Regions from separate parts of the Parafrankia sp. FMc2 genome, predicted to be linked through region 1. Evidence: riboswitches for the same ligand, from Rfam matches in the RefSeq annotation. Region 1 holds a riboswitch; each other region holds the start of a gene.
The links. A riboswitch is a leader RNA that binds a small molecule or an ion and turns the genes downstream of it on or off. The one in region 1 is predicted to bind cyclic di-AMP.
Positions count from the first base shown of each region.

Region 1 (3,189 bases):
CGGGCGGTCGGCCTGCGCCGCGACGAGGTCGCCCTGCTCGCCGACATGTCGACGGACTACTACGAACGGATCGAGCAGGCCCGCGGGCCGCGGCCGTCGCCGTCCATGCTCGGCGCGATCGCACGGGCACTTCGGCTGACCCTGGACGAGCGGGACCACATCTACCTGCTGGCTGGCCAGCATCCGCCGTCCCGGCACGAGTCGTTCGGCTATGCCGACGCCGGGCTCATGTACGTGCTGGATGCGGTGGCGCCGTCGGTGCCGGCGCACATCTGCGACGACCTGTCGACCGTCGTGGCGCAGAACCCGCTGAACGTCGCCCTGCTGGGACCGATCGCCCAGGCGCCCGGCCGCCGGAGCAACTTCCTGTGGCGCTGGTTCACCGACCCGCAGCTGCGGGCGCGCTACCTGCCCGAACAGCACGAGACGCTCGGCCGCGACTACGTCGCCGACCTGCGCGCCACGCTCGGCCAGCGCCACCTGGACGACGAGGTGCGTGCCCTGGTCGTCGAGCTCTCCGCGGCCAGCGCCGAGTTCCGGGACGTCTGGGCCCGTCAGGAGGTGGCCGTCCGGCGGACCACCCGCAAGGTCATCCTGCACCCCGAAGTCGGCCGGCTCGACCTGGAGTGCGACGTCGTGATCAGCCCGCCGTCCGGCCAGCGGCTGGTTCTCTTCCGTCCGCAACCAGGCACCGGGACGGGTGAGCGGTTGGAGATGCTCGCCGTGCTGGGGACCCAGACCTTCTCCGAGCACTGATCCTGACGCCCTCGCCCTCGCCCACACCGGCGGCGCGGGATGACGTCGGCCGACACGGGGTGGAGCAGGCGGCCCCCCGGATTCCGAGACCACTCGGATGGCTCTGGCGTCCGCCTGCTCGGGAACGCGAACGTGCTTCTACTGTATGAAAACGCCTCATGTCGCTCCTGTCCTTTATCTAGCGAAAATCGAGAATTTTCTGCTCGAATCGGCGGCGGGTGCCACGCGAGCGGCGAAGAATTTTCCGGACCATCGGGGCCGAATCTCGTGACGCAGCCGGCGCGATCGCCGGCGGGTCGTGTCGAGGTGCCGCTGGGAGGGTGAGTGCCCTGCCACGGTCACCGCTCACTGTCCGGAAATATCGGGCGTCGGTGAGGGATGGCGGCCGGGGGAACGTCCTCATGCAAGCTCTCATCATCGATTGTGATGGCCGTCACAATCGCTTGGAGAATGTTTGCCGGTGGCGTGTAACGTCGTTGCCGTGCTTCCGACCTGGGGAGTACACGCCGGGTGGCACGCCGAATCCCGCCCCGCCCGGCGCACAACGGATCTGAGGGTGGGAGCGGGGGACCCAAGTGTTCCCGGGCGTTCTTTCTGGACGTCCTTGGGGTGAAGCCGTCAGCGCTTTGTGGCGCGGATATGTGTGTGCGGCCGGGCGATTCCCAGCCCGAACCCGACAGCTAACTTCGTAGGCGTGGGGAAGGACATTCATTTTGTCCGTTATGACTTCGGGTGCCCGTAAGAGCCGTCGTTCGATCCGCCGTGGCCGCGCTCTGCTGGTCGCACCGGTGCTGGCCGCGACGATCGGTGGCGGAATCGCGATGTCCCAGCCGGCCAGCGCTGCCGCGCGGCCGGATGCCCACCGCTTCCTCAGCGCGGTGGTCCCCTGTGAGTCCGGGGGCAACCCGGGTGTGGTGAACGAGATCGGTGCGGGCGGGCTGTTCCAGTTCCTGCCGAGCACCTGGCGTGGGGTCGGTGGGCAGGGCCTGCCGCAGCACGCCAGCGCGGCGGAGCAGTGGAAGCGCGCGCACATCCTCTACGCGCAGCAGGGCACCAGCCCGTGGTACGCCTCCAAGAGCTGCTGGGGATCGAAGATCTGAGTCCGGCACAGATCCATCTGATCCACCTGATCCACCTGAACAATCAGTGCCCAACGCGTGCGGCTGTTGAATCGACGGCCGGCGTCAGGGGCGCCGCCTGAACTACGGATTCGGGTCGTCCCACCGGTGCGCCCGGACGTCTACAGACGTCCGGGCGCACCGGCATGTCCGCAGGTGGGAGCCTGCTTCGATGCTTTCCGGTTCCCCGTTCCCGACGTCCCGGCTGCGGGAACAGGGGTGCTGATGCGACGCGAGATCACGCCTGGATTGTTATCCCTATTCAGGGAACCTGAATTCTCTCGCGCCCGCAGTAGGCGCACTTTGAGACGAGTGTCTGCTAAGTTTCGTCCAGCCCTTCCGTCCTGGTATCGAACGAAAACGACCGATACCTTGCGTGCGGAAGATTCATGTACGGAACAGTTCAGTCGGCATGGAGTGATGGCCTGATGGGCGTGGGTGTTCGGACTATGCATGGCCGGGGCAGGCAGGCGGCTGGCTCGACGCGCGGTCGGGTGGCCCCGCGGGGGGCCGGGGACCGGCGGCGCGGCTGGTCGACGGCGTCGTGGCGCGGCGGCCTCGTCGCGGTGGCGACGGCCTTCGCCGTGTCCGCCTGCGGAGGTGACGACGCGGCGTCGTCGGCCAACCCCGCCCCGCGGACGACTGCGCCGTCCGCGGTGCCGACGTCGTCCTCGCCCGCGGAGAACACCGACCTGTCGCCCGCGGACTTCGTGCTGACCGAGGGCCCCGCCACTGCCGGGTTCGCGGCCTCCGCCGAGGAGCCCGCCGATCCCGAGGAACAGACCGATCTGTACTCCATCGTCGCCGGGTGCCTGGGTCTGCCGGCCCCGGCGCCCGGCGACGAGCCGCAGGCCAGTGCCGTTGGACCCACCTTCAACAGCCCCGACGAGATCTCGTCGATCGACTCCCTGGTGGAGATCGTCTCCGACGAACAGGTCGTCCGGGACCGGGAGCTGCTGAAGAACCCGCGGCTTCTGGAGTGCCTCGGCAGCTTCTACGAGCAACCGGCGGAAGGCGAGCCCGCGGACAGCGGCATCGAGATCATCTCGGTCGAGGAGCAGCCCGCGCCCACTGGCGCGCTCGCCTACATCCGGGCGGTCATGAAGCTCGGCGACACGGCGGATGCACTGGTCCTCTCCATGGACAGCCTCATCTTCCTGGAGGGGAACGTCGAGGTGACCGTCAACTACGTGAACACGGAGCAGGCGGCGCCGCGGGAACGCCTCCAGCAGATCGCGGACCAGATCTCGGAGAAGCTGCGTAACCGGTAGCCGGCAGCCGGTCCTGAACACCGTGCCACGGCAGACTGGACGGG
Region 1 is NZ_JBFLUG010000153.1:11,541-14,729, forward strand. It holds gene AB1460_RS30890 (helix-turn-helix transcriptional regulator) at 1-756, shown strand, start outside; cyclic di-AMP (ydaO/yuaA leader) riboswitch at 1,263-1,465, shown strand; gene AB1460_RS30895 (transglycosylase family protein) at 1,479-1,856, shown strand; gene AB1460_RS30900 (hypothetical protein) at 2,369-3,145, shown strand; gene AB1460_RS30905 (GNAT family N-acetyltransferase) at 3,189-3,189, shown strand, end outside.

Region 2 (3,189 bases), on a different contig from region 1:
CCGGCCGCTGGTTCAAGGGGATCCGCTACGGCGTGCGCCGCGACACCGGCCGCGTCGACCTCGACGAGGTCCGCGACCTCGCCCTGGAGCACCGTCCCAAGGTGATCTTCTGTGGCGGCACGGCCATCCCCCGCACCATCGACTTCCCCGGCTTCGCGGCGATCGCACGTGAGATCGACGCGGTCCTCGTCGCCGACATCTCCCACATCGCGGGCCTGATCGCCGGCGGCGCCCACCCGTCGCCGGTGGGGCACGCCCCGGTCATCACCACGACCACCCACAAGACGCTGCGCGGCCCGCGCGGCGCGATGATCCTCACCGACGGAACGCATTCCACGGCCATCGACAAGGCCGTTTTCCCCGGCCTTCAGGGCGGTCCGCACAACCACACCACCGCAGCCATCGCGGTCGCCCTGCGGGAAGCCGCCACCCCGGATTTCCGGGAGTACGCGCACCGTGTCGTCGCGAACGCGAAGGCGCTCGCCGAGGCGCTTTCCAGCCGCGGTTTCGACCTCATCACGGGTGGCACCGACAACCACCTCATCCTCATTGATCTGACCAGCCGTGGCGTTGCCGGAAAGCCCGCGGCGAAGGCGCTTGACCGCGCCGGTATCGAGCTCAACTACAACACCGTCCCGTTCGACCCGCGCAAGCCCTTCGACCCGTCGGGCGTGCGGCTGGGAACGGCCGCTGTCACCACGCGTGGCCTGCAGCCGGAGCAGATGCCGGCGCTGGCCGCCTGGATCGACGAGGCGGTGAAGGCAGCGGGTGACGAGGACGAGGCCACCCTCGCCCGCATCTCCGGCGAGGTGCGCGACCTGATGTCGGCGTACCCGATGTCCGGCTGGGTCTGATCCGGTCCTCCTCCCGATCTCCCGTCCGGCCCCTGTCCTGATCTCCCGCTGATCTTCCGACCGGCGGCCCGGGCGGCGCACCGTGCCCGGACCGTCCGACTCGTTTCCGATCCGTCCCGGCCCGGGCGTGCGTCGCGCGCCCGGGCCGTGGCCTGCCCGGACTGGCCTGCCCGGACGGGCACCCGGGCCTGCGGCCTCACCGGGCCGACGGGTTCGCCGGGCCGCCCCCGCCTCCCGCCTCCCGCCTCTCGCCTCTCGCCGATGCTGGCCGGGTCACGTCCTGTCGCGCCCCCGACCCTCCCCCGCTCCTTGCCGGCCTGCGGGCGGTGCGGGAGGCCGCCTGATCCGCCACGCTCGCCACATCGTCCCCACGCAGCGGATCCGACCGCCTTCGTCATGACACAGGGTAGATGTCACAGAACCTAGAGCACGCAACGTGACTGCCATGCGTCGTAATTGGTGGGAATTTAGTACTTGCGACTACCCTTAGTAGTTCGTTACGGTGTGCTGGCTCCTTAGCAAGCGACGGGCCGTACGCCGAGTTCTGCCCTTGGCCCGTCGTCCCTCCGAGATCACCAGGGCAGAAGCGGGGGAACCACGTTCCTCCGGGCGGCCGCCGCGGTGGCCGCCCTCGGGGTGAAGTCGGCGCGCGTCGTGCGCCTGACCGGGCTTCCCGGCCCGAACCCGACAGCTAACCCCGCAGGCGTACGGGAAGGATCTTCGTATGCGTATGCATGGAACTGCAGCCGGGGCTTCCCCTCGTCCCCCGGAACATTGCGGCGGCCACCTGGTGCCCGCCCCTCGGGGTTGATTCCTGGAAGCTAGGCCCAGCGCGGGCCCGAAAGTTCTTCACATCGTTCCCACAAACGCGCGCCGAATCCTGCGCTGTTCGTGGCGACCTTTCGTTGCCATTTTTTGATCCGTACACGGATCATCTGCGCCCTAGGCCGCCGGATCCCGGCTGCTCTTCAACGTAGAAACGAGTCATTCAGATGTCGATCGGCAAACACCGCATGCCCAGGTCCAAGCCCAGCAACGGCCGTTCCCCTGGCCGCGGCCGTTCCGCGGCGGTAGCGGCGGCAAGCGTCATCGGCGCTTCCGCGGGACTGTTCCTCACCGCCAGCCCGGCCAGCGCGGCCACCATCTCGGACGTGTCCATCGCGCAGGCGGCGCAGAACGCCGGCCTCCCCTCCTGCCGCGGCATCCCGCTCAGCACCTGGGTGGCCGTCGCCCTCGCCGAGTCGGCCGGCAACACCACCGCCCATGCCACCGTCGGCGAGGACTCCCGCGGCCTGTGGCAGATCAACCTGCGTGCCCACAGCAGCTGGGTCGGCAGCCGCAACCTGTACGACCCGAACGTCAACGCCTGGGCAGCCAAGCGCGTGTGTGACATGCAGGGCATCCGGGCCTGGAGCGCCTACAACAACGGCTGGCACAACAGGTTCCTGTCCCGTGGTGCCGCGGCGGCCGCCGCGGTCGGCAGCGGACGCACCACCACGGTCTCGACCACCTCCAGTGCCACCGGCGGCGGCAGCTCCACCTCCCCCTGGACGGGCGGCGGCGGCTACATGCGCCTGGGCGTCACCGGCGTGCGCTGGGATGTCGCGCTCGTCCAGCAGAAGCTGCAGACCCTCGGCTACCCGATCACCATCGACGGCCGGTTCGGCCCGCAGACCAACCACATGGTGATCGACTTCCAGACGAAGAACGGCCTGGTGCCGGACGGCGTGGTCGGACCGGCCACCCACGCCAAGCTCTTCCGCTGATCCTCGGCTGATTCTCGGCCCCCCGCATCGCGGGACCCGTCCCCGTCACGACCTCCGCCGGCCATCACGGCCGCGCGGGACCGTGGCGGGGACGGTCCCGTTCACGGGGTGAGCTGCGTCACGCGCGGTCACGCTTCCAGCACCTGTGGTGTGGCACGCCCGACACTTCGGTGGACCGTCGGGCTCCCACCAGGCAGTCTCGAAGGCTGGACCTGGGACCGGACGTCGCCCAGGTCCAGGTCCCGAGCCGGACGAGGCTCCGGGCCGACCGTCCCACGATGCAGGAGCGTTTGTTGTGCTGACCAGGATCGACCATGTCGGAATTGCCGTGGCCTCGCTCGAGGAGGCCATCCCTCGTTACGAGGCGGCGTTCGGCCTGAAGGTCGCGCATCAGGAGACCAACGAGGCGCAGGGCGTCCGCGAGGCGATGCTCCTGGTCCACAAGGGCGAGACCGGGGGATCCTACGTCCAGCTGCTCGAGCCGATCCGCGAGGACAGCCCGGTCGGCAAGTACCTGGCGAAGAAGGGCCCCGGCATCCACCACATCGCCTACGGCGTGGGTGACATCG
Region 2 is NZ_JBFLUG010000133.1:11,362-14,550, reverse strand. It holds gene glyA (serine hydroxymethyltransferase) at 1-854, shown strand, start outside; cyclic di-AMP (ydaO/yuaA leader) riboswitch at 1,380-1,575, shown strand; gene AB1460_RS29415 (peptidoglycan-binding protein) at 1,847-2,620, shown strand; gene mce (methylmalonyl-CoA epimerase) at 2,916-3,189, shown strand, end outside.
Region 2: linked by a shared signal. The riboswitch ahead of AB1460_RS29415 (peptidoglycan-binding protein) and the one ahead of AB1460_RS30895 (transglycosylase family protein) in region 1 are both predicted to bind cyclic di-AMP.

Region 3 (3,189 bases), on a different contig from region 1:
CCCCGGGGGAACGGTCGAGGTCGCGATGGATCTGCTCTTCTTCGTCGAAGGTCAGGTCGAGGTGATGGTCGGCTATACAACCAGCGGGGAGGAACCCCAGCCGGAACGTCTCCGGCAGATCGCCGACCAGATCTCGACGAAGCTGCGAAACCAGCAGCCGCGTTCCATCGCCGGTCGGCCGACGGAGGGCGGGCCTGTGATCGGTGCCTTCGGGCCCCTGCATTCCTGAGCTCCTCGCCCCGATCAGCGTCGCGGATCGTCGAAGGTGACCAACGTGGTGATGTCAGCGGCGGACGGCCGGCGCCCCGGCGCGGCGCGGCGCCATGGCGGGCTTATGGCCATGGCGATGGTTGCCGTCGTGGCGCTGTCAGCCTGCGGCGGGGGCGACGCCTCGTCTGCGGCGGGCTCCACTCCGACGGCTGCCGCGTCGGCATCGTCCGGAACCCCGCCGCCGGCCGGACAGGAACTCGGTCTCTGGCCTGACGACTACGTGCTCACCGCCGGCCCCGCCACCGCCGGTTTCAGGGGCGTGCCGGCCGAGGCCCCCGAGGTCGAGATGGACGGGTATCTCACTGCTGCCGCGGAATGCCTCGGGGTGCCGGCGGGAGACGTCCGGAACGAGTTCGACTCCACCAGCGACGGACTCACCTTCGTCAACGGCTCGGACCCGCGAGTGACGATCACGTCCACGGCGACCATCGTGTCGGATGAGCAGCTGGCCCGGGACCTGACACTGATGGGGAACCCGCGGTTCGCCGAGTGCTCGGGCGAGGTGCAGATGAAGGTCGCCGAGGCTTATACCGGGGGCCGGGTCGAGTACGACCTGATCGAGGCGAAGACGCTGCCACCGCCGGCCGGCGCGACCTTCCACCTGCAGCTGTCCGCGAAGCTGAGATCTGGCGGAGTCACGGTGGAGAGGACGATCGAAGCGCTCCACTTCCTGGTGGGCCGGGTCGAGGTGGCCGTCACGCACACGAGTCCCGGCGGTGCCACGGAGCCCCGGGGCCGCCTGGGGCAGATCGCCGATCAGATCTCCGAGAAACTGCGCAGGCAGCAGCCACGCAGCGTCGAGGGCAGGCCGCGCGAGGGCGGGCCCGCGGTTCAGGCCCTCGGGCCTTCCGATCGGCTGAACGCTCCTTCATCGTCGAGCGTCGGGAGCCGGGCCTGACCCGCGGATTCGGACTGCCAGCCAGTGTGTCCGATTTCGTATGCTTGTCATCGTCTCGACGGATCGCGCTGTCTCTCACCTTCCGGGCTGTTCACCCGGGATTCTTCCGATCGATACGCCGCCCTTCCGGGCATCATCCGTGGTCCAGGGGCGAGAAAAGTCGTCGCGGAGCCGGGTCGACGATGCGCCTTACGCACTGCGCTGGTCGGCCCAAGGTGACGGGAGAATGACGCCGGTCGAATGGTGGTGGCACATATCGGACGTCTCGACGGCGGCTGCACCGTACACAGGTGATTTCAACCCCCGTCGTCGGGATGTGATGGCCGTCACAATCGCTTGGAGAATGTTTGCCGGTGGCGTGTAACGTCGTTGCCGTGCTTCCGACCTGGGGAGTACACGCCGGGTGGCACGCCGAATCCCGCCCCGCCCGGCGCACAACGGATCTGAGGGTGGGAGCGGGGGACCCAAGTGTTCCCGGGCGTTCTTTCTGGACGTCCTTGGGGTGAAGCCGTCAGCGCTTTGTGGCGCGGATATGTTTGTGCGGCCGGGCGATTCCCAGCCCGAACCCGACAGCTAACTTCGTAGGCGTGGGGAAGGACATTCATTTTGTCCGTTATGACTTCGGGTGCCCGTAAGAGCCGTCGTTCGATCCGCCGTGGCCGCGCTCTGCTGGTCGCACCGGTGCTGGCCGCGACGATCGGTGGCGGAATCGCGATGTCCCAGCCGGCCAGTGCCGCCGCCCGGCCGAACGCGCATCACTTCCTGAGCGCCGTCGTTCCCTGTGAGTCCGGGGGCAACCCCCGTGTGGTCAACTCGATCGGTGCGGGCGGGCTGTTCCAGTTCCTCCCGAGCACCTGGCACTCCGTCGGCGGGAAGGGCCTGCCGCAGCACGCCAGCGTAGCCGAGCAGTGGAAGCGCGCGCACATCCTCTACGCCCAGCAGGGCACCAGCCCGTGGTACAGCTCGCAGGGCTGCTGGGGCCACAAGGTCTGAGCCCGGCGGTCCCCCTAACGAACCGGTGTGCCCGGACGTCCGTGGACGTCCGGGCACACCGGCGTTCCGGCGGGTCTGACAGACCCGGGGGCGGGGGGAGGGCTCGCCAAACGTGTGCTGCGTGCCTGGCGCGGCTCCGGACGGGTCCCGCCCACGCGTCGGGCACGGTCCTCGCGGCCTGTGCGCGCAATGATGCATATAGTCAGGGTTGGTCACGGCTTGGGCTGAATGACCGATGTCGGGGGCTGTCACGCGAGCTGCCCGGGCATCTGCGCTGATCCCGACCCTGAGGGAGACGATGAGCGGGACGCCGGCTGGCACCCCTGTACCCCCCGGCACCCCCGGCATCCCTGGAACGCCTGGAACGCCTGGTGGCCCGGGCCTGGAAGCCGTGTTCGCCCCCCTCACGCCAGAGGATCCGCGTGAGATCAGCGGTTATCGTCTTCGGGCCCGGATCGGTGCGGGCGGCATGGGCGCGGTGTACCTGTCCTACACCCCGGGCGGGCGGCCGGTCGCGTTCAAGGTCGCCCGGCCGGAGTACGCCTCCGACCCGGAGTTCCGGCGTCGTTTCGAGAAGGAAGTGGCGATCGCGCAACGCGTCCAGGGTCTGTACACGGCCCCGGTCGTCGACTGCGACGCGCACGCCCCGCGCCCCTGGATGGCGACTGCCTATGTCGCGGCGCCCTCGCTGGCCGTGGCTGTCGCCCGGCAGGGCGCGCTGCCGGCGGAGAGCGTCCTGGTACTCGTCGCCGGAGTCGCCGAGGCGCTGGCGTCCATCCATGTCGTCGGCGTGATCCACCGGGACCTGAAACCGGGGAACGTCATCCTCGCCGCCGACGGCCCCCGCGTCATCGACTTCGGTATCTCGCGCGCCGTCGAGGCCTCCTCGGTTCCGCTGACCAGAACCGGTGAACCGGTCGGCACGCCCGCCTTCATGGCGCCCGAGCAGATCCGCGGGAAGGCCGTGGACAGTGCCGGGGACGTCTTCTCCCTCGGTGCAACCGCCTACTACGCGGCCACCGGAGAAC
Region 3 is NZ_JBFLUG010000252.1:1,209-4,397, forward strand. It holds gene AB1460_RS35385 (hypothetical protein) at 1-229, shown strand, start outside; gene AB1460_RS35390 (hypothetical protein) at 275-1,168, shown strand; cyclic di-AMP (ydaO/yuaA leader) riboswitch at 1,568-1,770, shown strand; gene AB1460_RS35395 (transglycosylase family protein) at 1,784-2,161, shown strand; partial or broken gene AB1460_RS35400 (serine/threonine-protein kinase) at 2,460-3,189, shown strand, end outside.
Region 3: linked by a shared signal. The riboswitch ahead of AB1460_RS35395 (transglycosylase family protein) and the one ahead of AB1460_RS30895 (transglycosylase family protein) in region 1 are both predicted to bind cyclic di-AMP.

Region 4 (3,189 bases), on a different contig from region 1:
CACCGCCCCACCTCTTCCTCTTCACCTTCCTCTTCACCTCTTCACTGCGTTCACTGCGCATCGGCGCTCCCGGTGGCCCGGGCGGCCGGTTGTCCGCCGCCCGGACCGGTCACCCGAGCCGTGTGACGACACACCCGCCCGGCGATGCCGCGCACCGATGACCATCCGCACCGCCCTGTCCGCCGGGGTGCACCGCCCTGTCCACCGGGGTGGAGGAGCGGACAGCCGGTCCACCCGGCGGCATCCCAGGAAGATCATGCGCCGCTCAGGCGCACCACCCCTCGGCATAACCGCCCAGGACACCATCAAGGGCACAGCAGCCCGCCCGTCCGCGCGCCTGGCGCTCGCGGGCCTCGTTCTGGCCGGACCGGCCTCGAGTGGCCGGACCAGCACCGAGCCGGCGGCCGTGCACCGGGCACCGGGCGCCTGCGCCGCAGCCCCCGCGAACGGGCTGTGGCCGCACCGTGTCCTCTTCTCCAGAAGTAGTCCCGCCGTGTCTGGACTCCTGAGTGGTCATACCGCGGATCCCATCCGTCCCGGTACGACCCTCCGAGACCAAAGAGACACAGAGAGGCACCAAGTGGGTCGAGGTCGCATGACTTCGCAGGCCCGCACAGATGCCCCGCAAGATCCACAAGGCCGCAACGGAAGCGTCACTCGACGCACCCGGAAGACCCCCCAGCACTCCGGGCATGGCAACGCAAGATACACTTGAGTTAACACATAGTTACAGTTGCGTATCTCACACCACGCGGCACGCGAGGTCCCATCAGCACGACGATATGAATTCTTTGACTCGCTGCTGACAGCGCGACGCCGGCCGGATAGCGTCGGCGCATATTCCGGTCGATTGACCACAGCGCAGGCATTGCCCGCGATCTTTCGCGAGCGTGATCAGCCGTCTCTAATCGCCCGTCCCGGAGCGCCAGCCAAGTTAATGAGCGCGCCTGCGCGCGCGATACCAGCGGCCCCGACGAACCTCAAGGAGGCTCGCCGCGGTGTGCTCTTCTTCACGTAGGGCATTCAATGCTTGTCGCCGGGCCGGACAGCGTGGTTATGGTCTTCGCCGTGCCCGGAGACAGGCCGGGCACCCGACGGGTGGCACGCCGAATCCCTGCCCCCATCCGCCGGAAACAGAAACCCGATGGCAGGAGCGGGGGAACCAAATCCCGGGCGCCGAAGTCAGGCGTCCTTGGGGTGAAGCCGCGAGGCCGACGACACCGATGAAGAAAATTCTTCCTCGCTGCCGAAGGCACAGGATTTCCGGAGTTCCTGGCACGCGGCCGGGCTTGTTCCCTGCCCGAACCCGACAGCTCACCTCGCAGGCGTGGGGAAGGAAAACTCACGCATGTCCGACGCACGTACCAGTGGCCGACAACGCCGCAGCAGTACCCGCAGCCGGGCCCGCACCTTCGTCCCCGTAACCGCCCTTGTAGCGGCGGTCGGAGGCACAATCGCCATCAGCCAACCGGCGAGCGCCGCGACGACCTGGGAAGGTCTGCGGCAATGCGAGTCCGGTGGCAACTACACGACGAACACCGGTAACGGCTACTATGGCGCTTACCAGTTCTCCCCCAACACCTGGCGCAGCCTCGGGTACTCGGGGCTCCCACACACGGCTCCGCCCGCCGTGCAGGACGAGGCAGCCCTGAAGCTCGCGCTCCGCTCCGGGTTCGGCCAGTGGCCGGTCTGCGGCAGCGGAATGAGTGGCAGCCAGCTTCTCCCCGGTTCCTCGTCGTCAGGCGCGGGCAGTCAGGCCTCCCGCGCGGCGGAGCGCACATCCCTGGTCGCACAACCCGCCACCGCGGGCCTGCCGACTCTGGGGCGCGACTACGCCCCGTCCGTTCACAACCAGGTCAGCGACGAGGTCAGGACCTGGCAGAGCAAGATGAACTCGCTCGGATACCCACTGACGGTTGACGGTTGTTACGGGCCTCTGTCCGCGGCCGCAGCGCGTGACTTCCAGGCGGCACGTGGCCTGATCGCCGACGGGATCCTTGGGCCGCAGACCTGGGCGGCCACCTTCGGCTGACGCCCCCATCCCACGCAGCGGACCGCCCGGTCACCTGCCCGCGCCCGCCTACCGGCGAACACGGCGCGCTGGCTGACTGCCGCCGGACACGTTGCGCCCTTCCGCGAAGGCCGCCAGTTCTCCCGCCAGGCTCTGCCAACCGACCGGGGAACCAGGCTGGACAACGCGCATCCCGTGCGAGCACAGATCACCTCCGGGCCCGGCGCCTTCCCCGCCGGCCTGCCTCAGGCCGAGCCCACGCGCCGACTTCCCCGCTCCGGTCCGGACAGACCCCGTTCCGCGCAGCCCGAGAGCCCTGGATGCAAGCGCACTCGCACCTGCCAATCGCAGCCGCCCCGTCACCACGCGGCCGCTGACCGGTCTCCCCTGATGTGCGACGGACCGACCGCCCGGCGTTGACCCCGCCGCAGGCGGCGGAACGCGACGCGGACCGCCCCAACGATCCGTGTGTCGCAGCACCGGGCGGCTCCCGCCACAGCAAGATCAGTACGGTGGCGGGGGCCTTACCACCATCTCGGGCCATGGGTACCGGTCACAACGATGCGGCGGTTCCCCCCGCGGTCCTTCTCCACGACCGCCGCCGCCCAGCCCGTCGCCGTGCCGAGCCACGCCAACAGCACCGGTCCTGGCCAGACCGACGCCGCCACACGCCGGTGACCCCGGCGGGCGAGCGTGGCTCGGCGCGATCCCCCGACAGCCCCGCCCCGTGCCCCCGGGCGCTCACATCTCCTTCACGACCACCCCGGCACCAGCCCGCCGCCGTCCCGACCAGCCCGCCGAGTTCACGCCCAGCTCGACGGCTTCACGCCCACCTCGACGGGACATCCACAACGACCGCATCCGGCCGGTCCGCGCCAGACGGGACCCGCCGCGCGACGCCCGTCGCGGCAGCGGTAACGTTGTCGGGATCAGGCGTGATGACCGCCTCATCCTTCTGTAGGGGAAAACAACCCCTTCGGGTGGCTCTCATGTGGTCCTTCCTGATACCTCACAACCACCCGGATTTGCGCCGCCCAGGGAGATCTCGCTACAGTTCCGCCCACTCGCCTCCCCCGGGGCGAGGTCGCGTGGACGGACGCCGAGTCCTGCCCCCGTCCACCCGGCCGGAACGAGAGCGGACGATACAAGGGCAGGAGCGGGGGACCCACATCCGGACG
Region 4 is NZ_JBFLUG010000044.1:49,137-52,325, reverse strand. It holds cyclic di-AMP (ydaO/yuaA leader) riboswitch at 1,095-1,343, shown strand; gene AB1460_RS17245 (transglycosylase family protein) at 1,349-2,032, shown strand.
Region 4: linked by a shared signal. The riboswitch ahead of AB1460_RS17245 (transglycosylase family protein) and the one ahead of AB1460_RS30895 (transglycosylase family protein) in region 1 are both predicted to bind cyclic di-AMP.